2 regions of the Pseudoalteromonas sp. MMG022 genome follow, and region 2 is predicted to be linked to the other one. Evidence: predicted binding sites of a transcription regulator. Region 2 holds the regulator's gene; the other holds the start of a gene.

Region 1 (7,459 bases), on a different contig from region 2:
AGCGCTTTAACAAAGATAAAACTCGTTATATCTTTGGTCACTGGGCAGCATTAGAAGGTAAAACTAATATGAATAATGTCGTTGCTTTGGATACAGGGTGCGTCTGGGGTGGCCCGATGACTATGATAGATCTACAAACAAGTGAGTATTTTTCAAGCAAATAAGGTATACTCGCCTAGTTTTACTGAATTTTTTAGTCGCTTCTGCTATAAAATACTTAACTTATCCTGAATGAAACCGATAAGTTATTCAATCCTATTAGTAAATTTATGGAATCTGTATGAACTTGACTGTTAGCCAAAGAATTTGGGGTGGCTTTATATTTATCACCCTTTTACTGCTGTTAATTGGCGGAAACTCCTTGCTAAGGATTGCAAACATCGATAACTCCACGCAACAAGTGAATCGATTATCGCTCCCCGCTCTTGATAAAAGCTCTGAGCTACAGGTTGAGTTTTCTTTAATGAGCAAAATGGCACAGGGAACTTTCTATGCGCAAACACAGCCTGAACTAGATACTCTAAAGTCACAGTTTGACAAAAGGCAGCAAACATTTGAAAAAACCTATGCTCAGTTGCAAGATGTTGTGCAGACCAACCCAAAGCTGTCGAACAGTGCACGAGATGTAGGCAAAAGCTTCAATACTTTCATTAAGTCTGTAACCAGCCTGCAAAAAGACAAAGCACTGGAACTAGAACTGCGTAAAACACTTAAAGTGCAGTTAGAAAATATTGAGCTCAATGCAGAAGATGCGACAACCGTAGTTCTGGACATCATCGATTTAGATGGCCTTAAAGAGCAGAATACCAGAGCGTATCAAGCGGCGACCAGTATGGAGAACAACTTCTCTTCTTTGGTAACAAACAGCACTGATATGCTTTCTATCGACAATTTAAATACCCTCTCAATTGTTAAAAACGACCAAAGCTACTTGGTAGAAGAGTTGGCTCGTAATATGGCCTTGATGGAAGGCCCTGTGAAAGCATTAGACGAAGATCTGTTTGCTGATCTTGAGTCGTACTATCAAGCATTGGACAAGCAAGTCAACGGAGCCCAAAGCTTATACGAAAATAAAAAGAACCTACTTAATGCGCTTGATATGACACGCAAAGAATTACAAGACTCAGAACAAGCAACACAAGGTGCTATCAAGCAGTTAGATGAGCTGTTAGATGAAGCAAGTCAAGTTGCATTCAATTTACAACAGGGTGTGCGTGAGGATGTGAACTCGGCAAACCTTTGGACTTGGGTGGGGATGATCGTTGCCACATTAATGGCTGTTGTCGTGGCTTATATTACAGTAAACCTGATCACGAAACCTCTAACAGAGGTAAACCGTGTGCTTACCATCGTTGCACGTGGAGATATGACACAGCGACTTGATGACTCTGCAAAAGATGAATTCGGCGAATTATCTCGCAGTTGTAATACCCTAATCACTAGTTTAAGAGAGCTAATCACGGGTATTGTTTCCCGCTCTACGCAACTTGCAGCGGCCTCAGAAGAAACTTCGGCAATCACCACAGAGTCAAGTCAGGCGATACGTAACCAACAGGCACAAGTTGAACAGGCTGCAACGGCAACAACACAAATGAGTAGCACATCACATGGTGTAAGCAACAGTGCCCATCAAGCGTTATTGGAAATTAAAAACGCCGACAAAGAAGCAGAACGCGTAAAAGGCATCTCTTATGAGAATAAGCACACCATTGAGCAACTGGCACGTGAAGTTGATGAAGCTTCCTCCGTTATCAATAAATTACATCAAGATAGCGCATCAATTGGCGGTATCTTAGATGTAATTCGTGGTATTGCGGAGCAGACCAACTTGTTAGCGCTAAATGCTGCGATTGAGGCTGCCAGAGCAGGTGAACAAGGCCGAGGTTTTGCTGTAGTAGCAGACGAAGTACGTTCACTGGCAAGTAAAACTCAAGAATCAACCCAAGAGATCCAATCCATGATTGAGTCGCTACAAGCTGGCGCTGAGGAAGCGGTAAGAGCCATGTCTAAGGGTAAACAGCAAGCTGAGTCTTGTGTTGAGCAAAGTGATTTGGCCAACGAGGCGCTCAACAGTATTACACTTGCTGTATCTCAGGCACATGACGTGAGTGAAGAGATTTCAAATGCGGCGAACGAGCAACAACAAGTCGCTCAGGAGATCAGTGAAAGACTTGAATCGATTGTATCTATTGCCGAGCAAACCGCTGAAGGCGCAAACCAAACGTCTATCTCAAGCAGCGAAGTAGCTAAGCTTGCTGAAGAGCTGAGACAATCGGTAGAACAATTTAAAGTATAAGATTATACAGACCATATAAAAAGCGCCCACATGGCGCTTTTTTATTGCTCATTTGCTAAATCCTACGCCTCCTTTCACTCGAAATGGCTTCACATTGGATAAAAAAACCCCGCAATTGCGGGGTTTTTATTTGTTTTATTTAGCAATTAAAACAGACTGTTTGCCTTGTTAACCACATTCTGTACTGTGAAGCCAAAGTGTTCAAACAGTTCGTTAGCTGGTGCCGACTCACCGAAGGTACTCATACCAACCACTGCGCCATTTAAGCCAACATATTTGTACCAGTAGTCTTCAATGCCCGCCTCAACAGCCACACGACGAGTTACTGAACTTGGTAATACGCTTTCTTTGTATTGTGCCGATTGAGCGTCAAATACATCCGTTGAAGGCATAGAAACAACACGTACTTTCTTGCCTGACTCACGCAGCTCTTTCGCTGCATCAACCGCAAGCTGTACTTCAGAGCCCGTGGCGATAAGGATTAGCTCAGGATTGCCATCACAACTGAGCACATAACCACCTTTCTTAATTGCCTGCACCTGCTGTTCATCACGTGCTTGTTGCTCAAGCCCTTGGCGCGTGAAAATCAACGATGTTGGACCATTCTTACGCTCAATGGCCTGTTGCCACGCTACCGCTGATTCAACCTGGTCACATGGACGCCAGTTAACAAGGTTTGGTGTTAAACGCATACTCGCAAGCTGCTCTACCGGCTGGTGTGTAGGGCCATCTTCGCCAAGACCAATTGAGTCGTGGGTATATACAAAAATGCTCGGTTGCTTCATCAATGCAGCCATACGCACAGCATTACGCGCATATTCCATAAACATTAGGAAGGTCGCGCCGTAAGGTACAAAGCCCTTATGCAATGCAATACCATTCATAATGGCAGACATACCAAATTCACGCACACCGTAGAAAATGTAGTTGCCTGATGCATCTTCCGCTGTCAGACCTTTTGAGCCTTCCCATAGCGTAAGGTTAGAGCCTGCTAGGTCGGCAGAGCCGCCCATAAACTCAGGTAAAATCGGGCCATAAGCGTTTAGCGCATTTTGCGATGCTTTACGCGTTGCTGGGTTTGCAGGATTCGCTTGCAAGTTTGCAATGTACGTTTCGGTATGCTCGCTCCAGTTCGCTGGTAAATCACCTTTCATACGGCGTTCAAATTCTGCAGCAAGCTCAGGGTATTCCATTTGATACTCTGTAAACTTAACTAGCCACTCGCTTTGTTGCTGCTGACCGCGTGCTGTAGCATCCCACTTCGCATACACATCTTCTGGCACTTCAAATGCACCGTGCTCCCAACCTAAGAACTCACGTGCAGCTTTAATTTCTTCATCTCCTAGCGGCGCACCGTGGCAATCATGGCTGCCAGATTTATTTGGAGAGCCATAACCGATCACTGTTTTACAACAGATCAGTGTTGGCTTGTCTGATTCAGCGCGAGCAGCCTCAATTGCAGCTTTAATTGCTTCACTGTCGTGACCATCAACATTTGCGATAACATGCCAGCCATATGCTTCGAAACGTTTTGGTGTATCGTCGCTAAACCAACCTTCTACTTCACCATCAATTGAAATGCCATTGTCATCCCAAAACGCAATAAGCTTACCTAGACCAAGTGTGCCTGCCAGTGAACACGCTTCATGAGAGATCCCTTCCATCAGGCAACCATCACCTAAAAACGCATACGTGTAGTGATCAACAATATTATGCTCGCCACGGTTAAACTGCGCCGCTAATGACTTTTCAGCAATCGCCATACCAACCGCATTGGTGATACCTTGGCCTAGAGGGCCTGTCGTTGTTTCGATACCTGGCGCATAACCATATTCAGGGTGGCCTGGGGTTTTTGAGTGCATCTGGCGGAAATTTTTCAGATCCTCAATCGATAACTCATATCCACTCAAGTGAAGCAAAGAATAAATTAGCATTGAGCCATGACCATTTGACAGAATAAATCTATCACGGTCAGCCCACTCTGGGTTACTCGGGTTATGCTTTAGATAGTCGCGCCAAAGCACTTCAGCGATGTCCGCCATGCCCATTGGGGCACCAGGGTGACCAGATTTGGCCTTTTGAACCGCGTCCATTGACAGAACACGGATTGCATTTGCAAGTTCTTTGCGAGATGGCATGAATTCTCCTACCTTTAAGTTTGTTATGCGCGGGTGTTGAAAGACCCCATTCTTACTTATTTTTGGGCCAAACTGCAACGGAAAATGCCAGAAAAAATTGCTTAGACCCGTGATTTTCGGGCCTTACAAGGCATTTTTATGAATTTGGACGTCTAGGCGTAAAAAAACTAGGCATGTGCTCAAAATTTCGTTAAAATACCCGCCTTATTTTTTTCGCGCTTATCCATGTTGTTTGTGAAGCGCAATGTTTATGAGCATAAATGAAATGGCAAAACACTTATTTACTTCTGAATCAGTTTCTGAAGGTCATCCGGATAAAATCGCCGATCAAATTTCTGATGCGGTACTTGATGCAATCTTAGAACAAGATCCAAAAGCACGTGTTGCGTGTGAAACTTACGTTAAAACCGGTATGGTTATGGTTGGCGGTGAAGTTACTACAAGCGCTTGGGTAGACATCGAAGAACTAACACGTAAAACTGTTCGTGAAATCGGTTATACACACTCAGACATGGGCTTTGATGCTGATTCATGTGCTATTTTAAATACCATTGGTAAGCAATCACCTGATATTAATCAAGGTGTTGACCGTGCCCGTCCTGAAGAACAAGGCGCTGGTGACCAAGGTCTAATGTTCGGTTACGCATGTAACGAAACTGATGTGTTGATGCCTGCCCCTATCACATATTCACACCGTTTAGTGCAACGCCAAGCTGAAGTTCGTAAAAGTGGTGAACTTAGCTGGTTGCGCCCAGATGCAAAGTCACAAGTTACTTTTGCATACGAAAACGGTAAAGCTGTAGGCATTGACGCGGTTGTACTTTCAACACAACACTGTGACACTATCTCACAAAGCGATTTAGTTGAAGCAGTCATGGAAACTATCATCAAGCCAGTACTTCCAGCTGAGCTTGTGACGCAAGCGACAAAGTTCTTCATTAATCCAACAGGTCGTTTCGTGATCGGTGGGCCTATGGGTGACTGTGGTTTAACTGGTCGTAAGATCATCGTTGACACGTACGGTGGTATGGCTCGTCACGGTGGTGGAGCTTTCTCTGGTAAAGATCCTTCGAAAGTCGATCGTTCAGCGGCATATGCTGCACGTTATGTTGCTAAAAACATCGTTGCTGCTGGCCTTGCTGATAAGTGTGAAATTCAAGTTTCTTATGCTATCGGTGTTGCAGAGCCAACATCTATCAGCGTTGAAACATTTGGTACTGGTAAACTTGAAGAAGCACGTTTGATCGAGATTATTCGTGATCACTTCGACCTACGCCCATACGGTATTTTAACCATGCTAGACCTAGAGCGTCCAATTTATCAGCCTACTGCTGCATATGGTCACTTCGGCCGTGATGAATTCCCTTGGGAGAAAACTGACAAAGCTGAGGCACTAAAAGCAGCAGCGGGTCTTTAAGCTTCAAACATACGTTCAAAAAAAAGGTGCCTAATGGCACCTTTTTTATTGCGCGCTTATCTCATATTTTGTAGCTTTTTGGCCACATATTCACTTGGAGATTGACCGTACCAACGCCGTACAGCGCGATTTAGAGAGGCCTGTTCGGCATAACCCAACAGCTCGCTCAAAGCCTGTTTGTTTAATACCTCACAGAACAAAGTAAATCTGCGTTTTCGTTCTTGCTCCACCAGCTTACTGAAACTCAATCCATGCAGCCTTAAATGCCGTTGCAACGTTCTTGCTGATGTGCCTGTCATATGCGCCAACTGCGACACCGACATGAGCTGTAAGTCACAGCTATGTAGGGTTGGTTGCAACTTAGCAAGCCAGCTTTGACCGCTATTGTAGGCGCGTTGTAAATCTTGGATCAGCGGATACAAATTAGCATTAACTAGTTCATTTTTAGTTAGAATGGGTAAATTTAAAAACTCACTGTCAAAGGTAATTGCATTACGGATAGCCTTGTCGCTCACCTTGCAGCCGAACCAAGGTACTAAACGCTGTAATTGTGTATCTGTACAGTGGCTGGTGAGTTCAACATGATGAGGGGAAAGAGTTTTTCCGGTGATCTTGCGTACCATCGCCACCCAACCGGTCATGTTTCGCAAAATCGCATGGCGATTGTTTTCATAAGGTTGCCATACAATACAGCCGTGACTGTTTGCTTGACTAAATTGACACACTCCAATATCTGCCACTGTTTTATCAAACATTAGCAATGCATCTAATGCTTCAAATAGCGTAGATGAAGACTCAACTAAATATCCCAGCAAACCATAATGTGCACTATCGACTTGTTTACCCAGCTCAAAGCCCCATAGGGGATCACCGTGCTGCACTGCCCCTTTATCTAGGGCTGTAAAATATTGCCACATGGGAATTCGGCTTTGTTCCAACACTTTTGTTGGTAGGTATTCAGCGATGACTTGGCAGTATTGCCGACAAACATCAAACATAGTGGCGCAAAATGACAAAAATAAAATAATTAAGGTCAAGTATGCCGCCTATTTCCAAGTTACGCTAGTACAAGGATTTCATAATAATGCCAGAAGGTTATGAGACTGCTCGATATATTTATTACCTTACCTTTGGATAGCCAGCTCACTTTATCCCAGTTTTGTGACTCAAAAACCTTAGCCAAAATTTTTAACGGTACATTTCAAGCCTTGCCTAGTATTAACCAGCAAACAAGGCGGCAGGTAACAATGCGGGGTCACTCCTTCGTTGAAGTTATCACACATTCAAGTGCACAGCGTCTGTGCTATCAAATTGAAGGCCATGGACCCATTAAACATCACCTAGGCGTGATTTCATTAACCAAAATGAATACCCATCTGAGGCTCAGATATCAGATATTTGGGCTCAGCAATACACTGCTGCCCAATTGGTTACTGAAATTGATACTACTTTATGACTTCAAAGCAGCAATGCGCCGCTTAAGGAAACTCAATCATGCAAGCTGAGTATATCCTTCTGGCACTTGGTCCTGTGTTTGCGATGGCAATCTTATTGGAATATCACAAAGCACAAGCCGGTTATACGTTCAAAGAGCTTATATTAAATGCG
Region 2 (7,459 bases):
GGTCACAAGCAACACTACCGTGTAATTGACTTTAAACGTACTAAAGATGGCATTCCAGCTACTGTTGAGCGTTTAGAGTACGATCCAAACCGTAGCGCAAACATCGCTCTTGTATTATATGCAGACGGTGAGCGTCGTTACATCATTGCACCTAAAGGCCTTAAAGCCGGTGATCAGATCCAGTCTGGTGTTGATGCACCAATCAAAGCTGGTAACACATTACCGATGCGTAACATGCCTGTAGGTTCGACTGTACACAACGTAGAATTAAAGCCAGGTAAAGGTGCTCAAATCGCACGTTCTGCTGGTGCATACGTTCAAATCCTAGCACGTGAAGGTCAATATGTGACTCTACGTCTTCGTTCAGGCGAAGTTCGTAAAGTTGAGTCTGACTGTCGCGCTACCTTAGGTGAAGTAGGCAATGCTGAGCATATGCTTCGTTCACTAGGTAAAGCAGGTGCTAACCGCTGGCGTGGTATTCGTCCGACAGTTCGTGGTGTTGCCATGAACCCGGTTGATCACCCTCACGGTGGTGGTGAAGGTCGTACTTCTGGTGGTCGTCACCCTGTGTCTCCATGGGGCAAGCCTACCAAAGGTGCTAAAACACGTAAGAACAAGCGTACTGATAAATTAATCGTACGTCGTCGTACTAAGTAATAGTTGAGGAATTGCCATGCCACGTTCTCTCAAGAAGGGTCCATTCATTGACCTACACTTGCTGAAGAAGGTAGAGAAGGCGTTGGAAAGCGGTGACAAGAAGCCTATCAAGACTTGGAGCCGTCGTTCAATGATCATCCCTAATATGATCGGATTGACCATCGCAGTCCATAATGGTCGTCAGCACGTCCCTGTATTTGTTTCGGACGAAATGATCGGTCACAAACTAGGTGAATTTGCACCTACACGTACTTACCGCGGTCACGCTGCGGATAAGAAAGCTAAAAAACGTTAATCGGAGGGTATGATGGAAGCATTAGCTAAACACAAATTCGCCTCTGGTTCGGCGCAAAAAGCACGTCTAGTAGCAGATCAGATCCGCGGACTACCGGTAGATCGCGCTCTAGAAATCCTGGCGTACAGCCCTAAAAAAGCGGCTGTATTAGTTAAAAAAGTACTTGAGTCTGCTATTGCTAACGCAGAGCACAACGAAGGTGCTGACATTGATGAGCTACGTGTAGCTACGATCTTTGTGGACGATGGTCCTACAATGAAACGTATCATGCCACGTGCTAAAGGACGCGCAGACCGCATCCTTAAGCGTACAAGCCACATCACTGTTGTGGTTTCGGATAGCTAGGAGATATAAGTAATGGGACAAAAAGTTCATCCTACTGGTATTCGCCTAGGTATCTCTAAACCTTGGGTTTCTACCTGGTACGCGAATACAAAAGATTTCTCTGCACAGCTTTTTGGCGATCACAAAGTGCGTCAATACCTTACTAAGGAATTGAAAGCAGCTTCTGTGTCTAAAATCGTTATCGAGCGTCCAGCTAAATCAATCCGTGTAACAATTCACACAGCTCGTCCTGGTGTTGTTATCGGTAAAAAAGGCGAAGACGTTGAAAAGCTTCGTCAAGCTGTAACTAAGATTGCGGGTGTACCTGCTCAGATCAATATTTCTGAAGTACGTAAACCAGAGCTAGATGCACAATTAGTTGCAGATGGCATCGCATCTCAGCTTGAGCGTCGTGTTATGTTCCGTCGCGCTATGAAGCGTTCGGTACAAAATGCAATGCGCATTGGTGCTAAAGGTATCAAAGTTGAAGTAAGCGGTCGTCTAGGCGGCGCAGAAATCGCACGTTCTGAATGGTATCGTGAAGGTCGTGTACCTCTACATACTCTACGTGCTGATATCGATTATGCAACTTCTGAAGCGTTAACCACTTACGGTATCATCGGTGTTAAAGTTTGGATCTTCAAAGGCGAAGTAATTGGTGGTTTACCACTAGTTCAAGAGCAAGAGAAGCCAGCTAAACGTGCGCCGAAGAAAGCCAAAAAAAGTGCTAAGTAAGAGGTAGCGATTAATGTTACAGCCAAAACGTACAAAATTCCGTAAAGTGCATAAAGGCCGCAACCGTGGTCTTGCAAACAGCGGTAACAAAGTAAGCTTCGGTTCTTTCGGCTTGAAAGCAACAGGTCGTGGTCGTATGACTGCTCGTCAAATCGAAGCAGCTCGTCGTGCTATGACACGTCACATCAAGCGTCAAGGTAAAATCTGGATCCGTGTGTTCCCAGACAAGCCAATCACTGAAAAGCCGCTTGAAGTTCGTATGGGTAAAGGTAAAGGTTCTGTTGAGTACTGGGTTGCTGAAATCCAGCCAGGCAAAGTACTTTACGAGATGGAAGGTGTTTCTGAAGAGCTTGCTCGTGAAGCATTCAACCTAGCTGCTCGTAAATTACCTTTCAAAACAACATTTGTAACTCGGACGGTAATGTGATGAAAGCTAGCGAACTTAAAGACAAAAGCGTAGAAGAGCTAAATGCTGAACTTCTAGAGCTACTACGTGAGCAGTTCAACCTGCGCATGCAAGTGAGCACTGGTCAGCTAGCTCAAACTCACGAGCTGAAAAAAGTACGTCGCAATATTGCGCGTGTTAAAACGGTTATCAACCAGAAGGCAGGTGCATAATGAGCGATAAGATCCGTACTCTTCAAGGTCGTGTACTAAGCGACAAGATGGACAAATCTATCGTTGTTGCTATCGAGCGTCAGGTGAAGCACCCTATCTATGGTAAATTCATCAAGCGTACAACTAAGTTGCACGCACACGACGAAAGCAACACTGCTAAAGCAGGCGATACAGTTACTATCCGTGAATGTGCGCCGATTTCTAAAAAGAAATCATGGACTTTAGTTGAAGTAGTTTCACGTCCTAAGCAAGCTTAATTTTAGTTTTAAACTAAGTTAAACTTTGTTTTCAAAAGCCTCGGCCTCGGTCGGGGCTTTTTGCGTTTTGGGCGATGTTTTTATTTCGTGTCCGAGGCCTGTTTACATATCTCGAATTCAACCTATCGTTTTCAACTTTTAGTTGGCTGGATATAAGGGGTTGAACAAGAGCATGCATTTATAAAGGTTAGTATCTAATACAGTGAGAATTATTCGGCTAGAAAGTAACAACGGGTCAGGCCGATACAGATGTATTTTGGTCTATGTTTAAATAGTGCGAGCAGGCGCTGTGAGCACCGATAATAGGCGTTTTCGGCTATGGCTGCGCCAGTAAGTTGTAGCCTCTAGATGTTGTTATCTACGGCTACAAACTTTGGCATGAATAGTGATTAATGAAGCTCTATTGAGAAAAAGAGGGCTTCATCGAAAGTTGTTTACTCTTCGTTGATGATGGGTACTTCAAGCCCCATCTCTTCCATGATCTTACGTACTTCTTCTGGCACCTTTTCAGGATTATCTTTTCTCAAGTCCTCATCACTGGGTAGCGGCTGGCCAGTAAAAGCATGTAAAAAAGCTTCACATAATAGTTCGCTGTTTGTGGCATGGCGCAAGTTGTTTACTTGACGGCGTGTGCGCTCGTCAGTAAGTACTTTTAATACGTTTAGCGGGATAGAGACGGTTATTTTTTTTACTTGTTCAGATTTTTTACCGTGCTCTGCATATGGGTGAATATACTCACCATTCCATTTAGCCATAGTGTTGTTATTGCCTCAGTGTTGGGAATGCTAATAAGACTGGGTTCGTCAACGCGTTTACTCACTATATGGCATAAACTCCTAGATATACCTATGATAGTTTATTCAAAAACGCAGTCTTATTAGCAATACAAGTTTGTTAAGTGGCGAAATTTTATCGGTTTAAAAAAGATAGTCAAATACTAGTTAAATAGCCATTTAGAGGTATAAATGTTTTGACTTCTAACTTTTGATCATCTAACCTTTTAGACGTCTAAACATCCAACTATCTAGGTGATGATATGAGTGAGAGTGGAAAGTCTACCATCGCAGTACGTTATGGCATTGATGCTGATAAGCACCACGGTGCTGTTGTGCCGCCGTTATATTTGTCTACGACTTATTCGTTTGCTGATTTTGATACCAAACGTGATTATGACTATGGTCGTAGCGGTAATCCAAACCGCGATATTTTGGCGCAAACATTAGCGCAGTTAGAAGGCGCAGAGCGAGGCATTATTACTGCAACGGGAATGGCCGCAGTGCACTTAGTCACTCAGCTACTCAACCATGATGATACTTTAGTGATCCCCCATGATTGTTACGGCGGCAGCTATCGTTTATTTACCTCTTTGCAAAAACGTGGGTTGCTAAAGCTTGTGGTATTAGATCTTACAAAAGCGCAAAGTTATGAGCAGATCCTTACGATAAAGCCTAAGTTGGTTTGGATTGAGACACCGAGCAACCCTATTTTACGACTCACTGACATTGAGGCCGTAGCCAAAGTTGCTAAACAAGCAGGAGCACTGGTAGCGGCCGATAACACATTTTTATCCCCTGCATTGCAAAATCCGATCAAGCTAGGTGCAGATATTGTGGTGCACTCTACAACCAAGTATATTAATGGTCACTCGGATGTTGTTGGAGGTGCGGTTGTTGCTAAAACTGCAGAACTGGGTGAGGAGCTGGCTTGGTGGGCGAATAATATCGGCATTACGGGAGCGCCTTTTGATAGCTACCTAACCCTAAGAGGGTTACGCACCTTAAATATTCGTTTAAAGCAGCATCAAGAGAATGCACTGGTTATTGCGAAATACCTTGAACAGTCTCCTTATGTCAGTCAAGTTTATTATCCGGGCTTGGAGTCTCATCCACAGCATGAACTTGCTAAGAAGCAGCAGTCGGGTTTTGGTGGCATGGTGAGCTTTGATATTAAAGGTGGTCTTAAGGACTCTGCTGCGTTTTTAACGAGCTTAAAGCAGTTCTCATTGGCTGAGTCACTGGGTGGGGTTGAAAGCTTAATATGTCACCCTGCGACCATGACGCACGCAGGAATGGAACCGCAAGCTAGATTAGAAGCTGGTGTTGGTGATACCTTGATCCGTATTTCCGTCGGCATTGAAGATGTAGAGGATCTCGTCAAGGATCTTGAACAAGCCTTTGCAAAAGTACAGCCTGGATCTGCACACGCATCAGATGAAGGTAAAGCATTTAAGTTAACGCCGGCTCATACGGCATTGTGGTAAGACGATGACAAAAGTTGTACATAAATTTGGTGGTTCTAGCTTAAGTTCTGCCGCACGTTATCAAGCAGTAGCGCAAATTGTGTTGGGCCAGTGCCTAGCTGGTGACTGTGTTGTGGTGTCTGCCGCAGGGAAAACCACCAACACCTTAGTAAAGCTTTGGCAAAGCTATAAGCAAGATGACAACCAAGGGTTCAGCGATATTTTACTACAGTTGGAAAATCATCAAAGTGAGCTTATCGCAGCCTTGTTTGTAGGTCACAATCGCAGCGATTTACTCGCGCAGTTAGATAATGAGCTACAAACCATTACTGAACAGGCTAAACATGGGGTGTTACATGAAGCCACTTTGCTAGCTCATGGTGAGCTTTGGTCAGCAAGAGTGTTGGCGTACCTGTTAACACAATTAGGGTTTGCAGCTCAGCACGTTGATGCGAGACAGTTGTTTACTTTGCACAACGGCCAGCTGTTACACCAACAGAATAAACAAGCTTGTAAGGAGTTGCTCCAAGCGAATGCGTTATTTGTGGTCACAGGTTTTATCGCCAGCGATGTGGAGCATCAAACCGTGACGTTGGGGCGCAATGGCAGTGATTATAGTGCGACGTTGCTCGCCAACTACCTTGATGCCGATGCGGTGTCTATCTGGACGGATACGCAGGGCGTGTTCAGCACCGACCCACGTAAGGTTGCAAGTGCAATAAAGTACCCCAAGGTGTGTAGATCTCAGGCGCATCTATTAGCTCGCTTGGGCAATCCAGTGCTACATGCAAAAACTTTGTCTCCTTTGAAAAATACCAAGATTAAACTGCAAGTACGTAGCAGTTTTGATGTAGAGGCGTCACCGACTGAAATTGTCAAAGAAGGCTACAGCAAGGCAAAGCGTTTCATCACTACTTTTGAAGACTTGGATCTCATTAGAGTGGACGCTTTGCGTCAGGGGGAAGTGGGTGAGTTAAGCCAGTTAATCCAGCACAGCATTCATCATTTTATAGCGCAAGGCGAATGTTACATACTGGTTCCTGCCGCGCATACACACGAAGTGCTGCAAGCATTATCGGGACGCGCAAATATCGTGGAAAGTGCGCTACAAGGCTTTGCTGTGGTTGCTGCGCCAAGCGATGTTGCTCAGCTACAGGTGCAAGCTACACAGTTACTGAATGAACAAAATGTGGTTGTGAGGTTTTTACACAGCGATGATGAATATGTGTTGTTTTTAACCGACCAAGCGATTGATAGCGATGTGCTGGCCATCTTACATGACAAGTTAGTGAACAAAGGCCGAGAGCTTGCCGTGATCATTGCTGGTTTAGGTAACGTTGGTGAGGTATTTGTAGCACAGTGTCAGCGTCAAGTTGCTCATCTAAAACAGCAGTTTGACGTTAAAGTGGTTGCTTTGGTTCGCTCTGGGCAAATGTTGTTTTCGGCTAGCGGCATTGCAATAGATACTTGGCAACAGCAATGGCAAAATGAAGCAGTTGACTATGCAAATAGTGAGTTAATTGAGCGAATTGGCGAGTTAGACTACGAACATAAGGTAGTGATAGATATCACCGCAAGTGAAGCATTCAGTCATCTTTATCCGCAGTTTATTAAGCAAGATTGCCATTTGATTAGTGCCAACAAGTACGCAGGCACAGCAGACAATACTTGGTACCAGAACCTACGTGAGCAGCTAACCGAGCGTAACCTATTTTGGCGTTATAACACCAGTGTTGGGGCGGGGTTACCGATTAATTTTGCTTTAGCTGATTTGCAGCACAGTGGTGATAAGATAACGCAGATAGATGGTGTGTTTTCTGGGACACTCTCATGGTTATGTAGCAGCTTTGATGGCTCTACAGCGTTTTCTGAGTTGGTCTTACAAGCACAAGCAATGGGTTATACGGAACCCGATCCACGAGAAGATTTATCTGGCAGAGACATGCAGCGCAAGCTGCTAATTTTAGCACGCGACATTGGCCTAACGTTAGATTTAGAAGATATCGCGTTGCAGCCACTTATGCCTGAAGATATGGCGCAAGGCAGTTGGGATGAATTCCTGACGCGTCGTGAGCAACTTGATGCCTTCTACGCTGAGCAATATCAACAAGCAAAAGCGCAAAATCAAGTGCTACGTTACACCGGTTCCTTGAGTATAGATGAACAAGGTAAAGTGAGCGCTAAAGTGGGTATCGCCTTTGTTGCAAAAGACTCAGCCATTGCGCACCTAACGCCAGGTGACAACATCTTTGTCATTAAGAGCATCTGGTATGAGAGTAATCCCTTGGTATTGCAAGGTCCTGGTGCGGGGAAAGAAGTCACAGCAGCTGGGAT

The links. Region 2 encodes MetJ, which represses methionine synthesis genes. Its sites were predicted from a motif close to TAGACGTCTAGACGTCTA; they were not measured.
Region 1: metK (methionine adenosyltransferase) is a predicted target of MetJ. The motif match lies at 4,580-4,597, and genes of this name have one in related genera.

The regions. Positions count from the first base shown of each region.
Region 1 covers NZ_JAKFZQ010000009.1:60,445-67,903, reverse strand. The annotation lists gene L1070_RS10340 (symmetrical bis(5'-nucleosyl)-tetraphosphatase) at 1-164, shown strand, start outside; gene L1070_RS10335 (methyl-accepting chemotaxis protein) at 281-2,296, shown strand; gene tkt (transketolase) at 2,443-4,434, opposite strand; gene metK (methionine adenosyltransferase) at 4,700-5,851, shown strand; gene L1070_RS10320 (AraC family transcriptional regulator) at 5,908-6,888, opposite strand; gene L1070_RS10315 (hypothetical protein) at 6,949-7,356, shown strand; gene L1070_RS10310 (sterol desaturase family protein) at 7,346-7,459, shown strand, end outside.
Region 2 covers NZ_JAKFZQ010000014.1:48,094-55,552, reverse strand. The annotation lists gene rplB (50S ribosomal protein L2) at 1-657, shown strand, start outside; gene rpsS (30S ribosomal protein S19) at 674-952, shown strand; gene rplV (50S ribosomal protein L22) at 965-1,297, shown strand; gene rpsC (30S ribosomal protein S3) at 1,310-2,011, shown strand; gene rplP (50S ribosomal protein L16) at 2,025-2,438, shown strand; gene rpmC (50S ribosomal protein L29) at 2,438-2,629, shown strand; gene rpsQ (30S ribosomal protein S17) at 2,629-2,886, shown strand; gene metJ (met regulon transcriptional regulator MetJ) at 3,321-3,641, opposite strand; gene metB (cystathionine gamma-synthase) at 3,923-5,146, shown strand; gene metL (bifunctional aspartate kinase/homoserine dehydrogenase II) at 5,151-7,459, shown strand, end outside.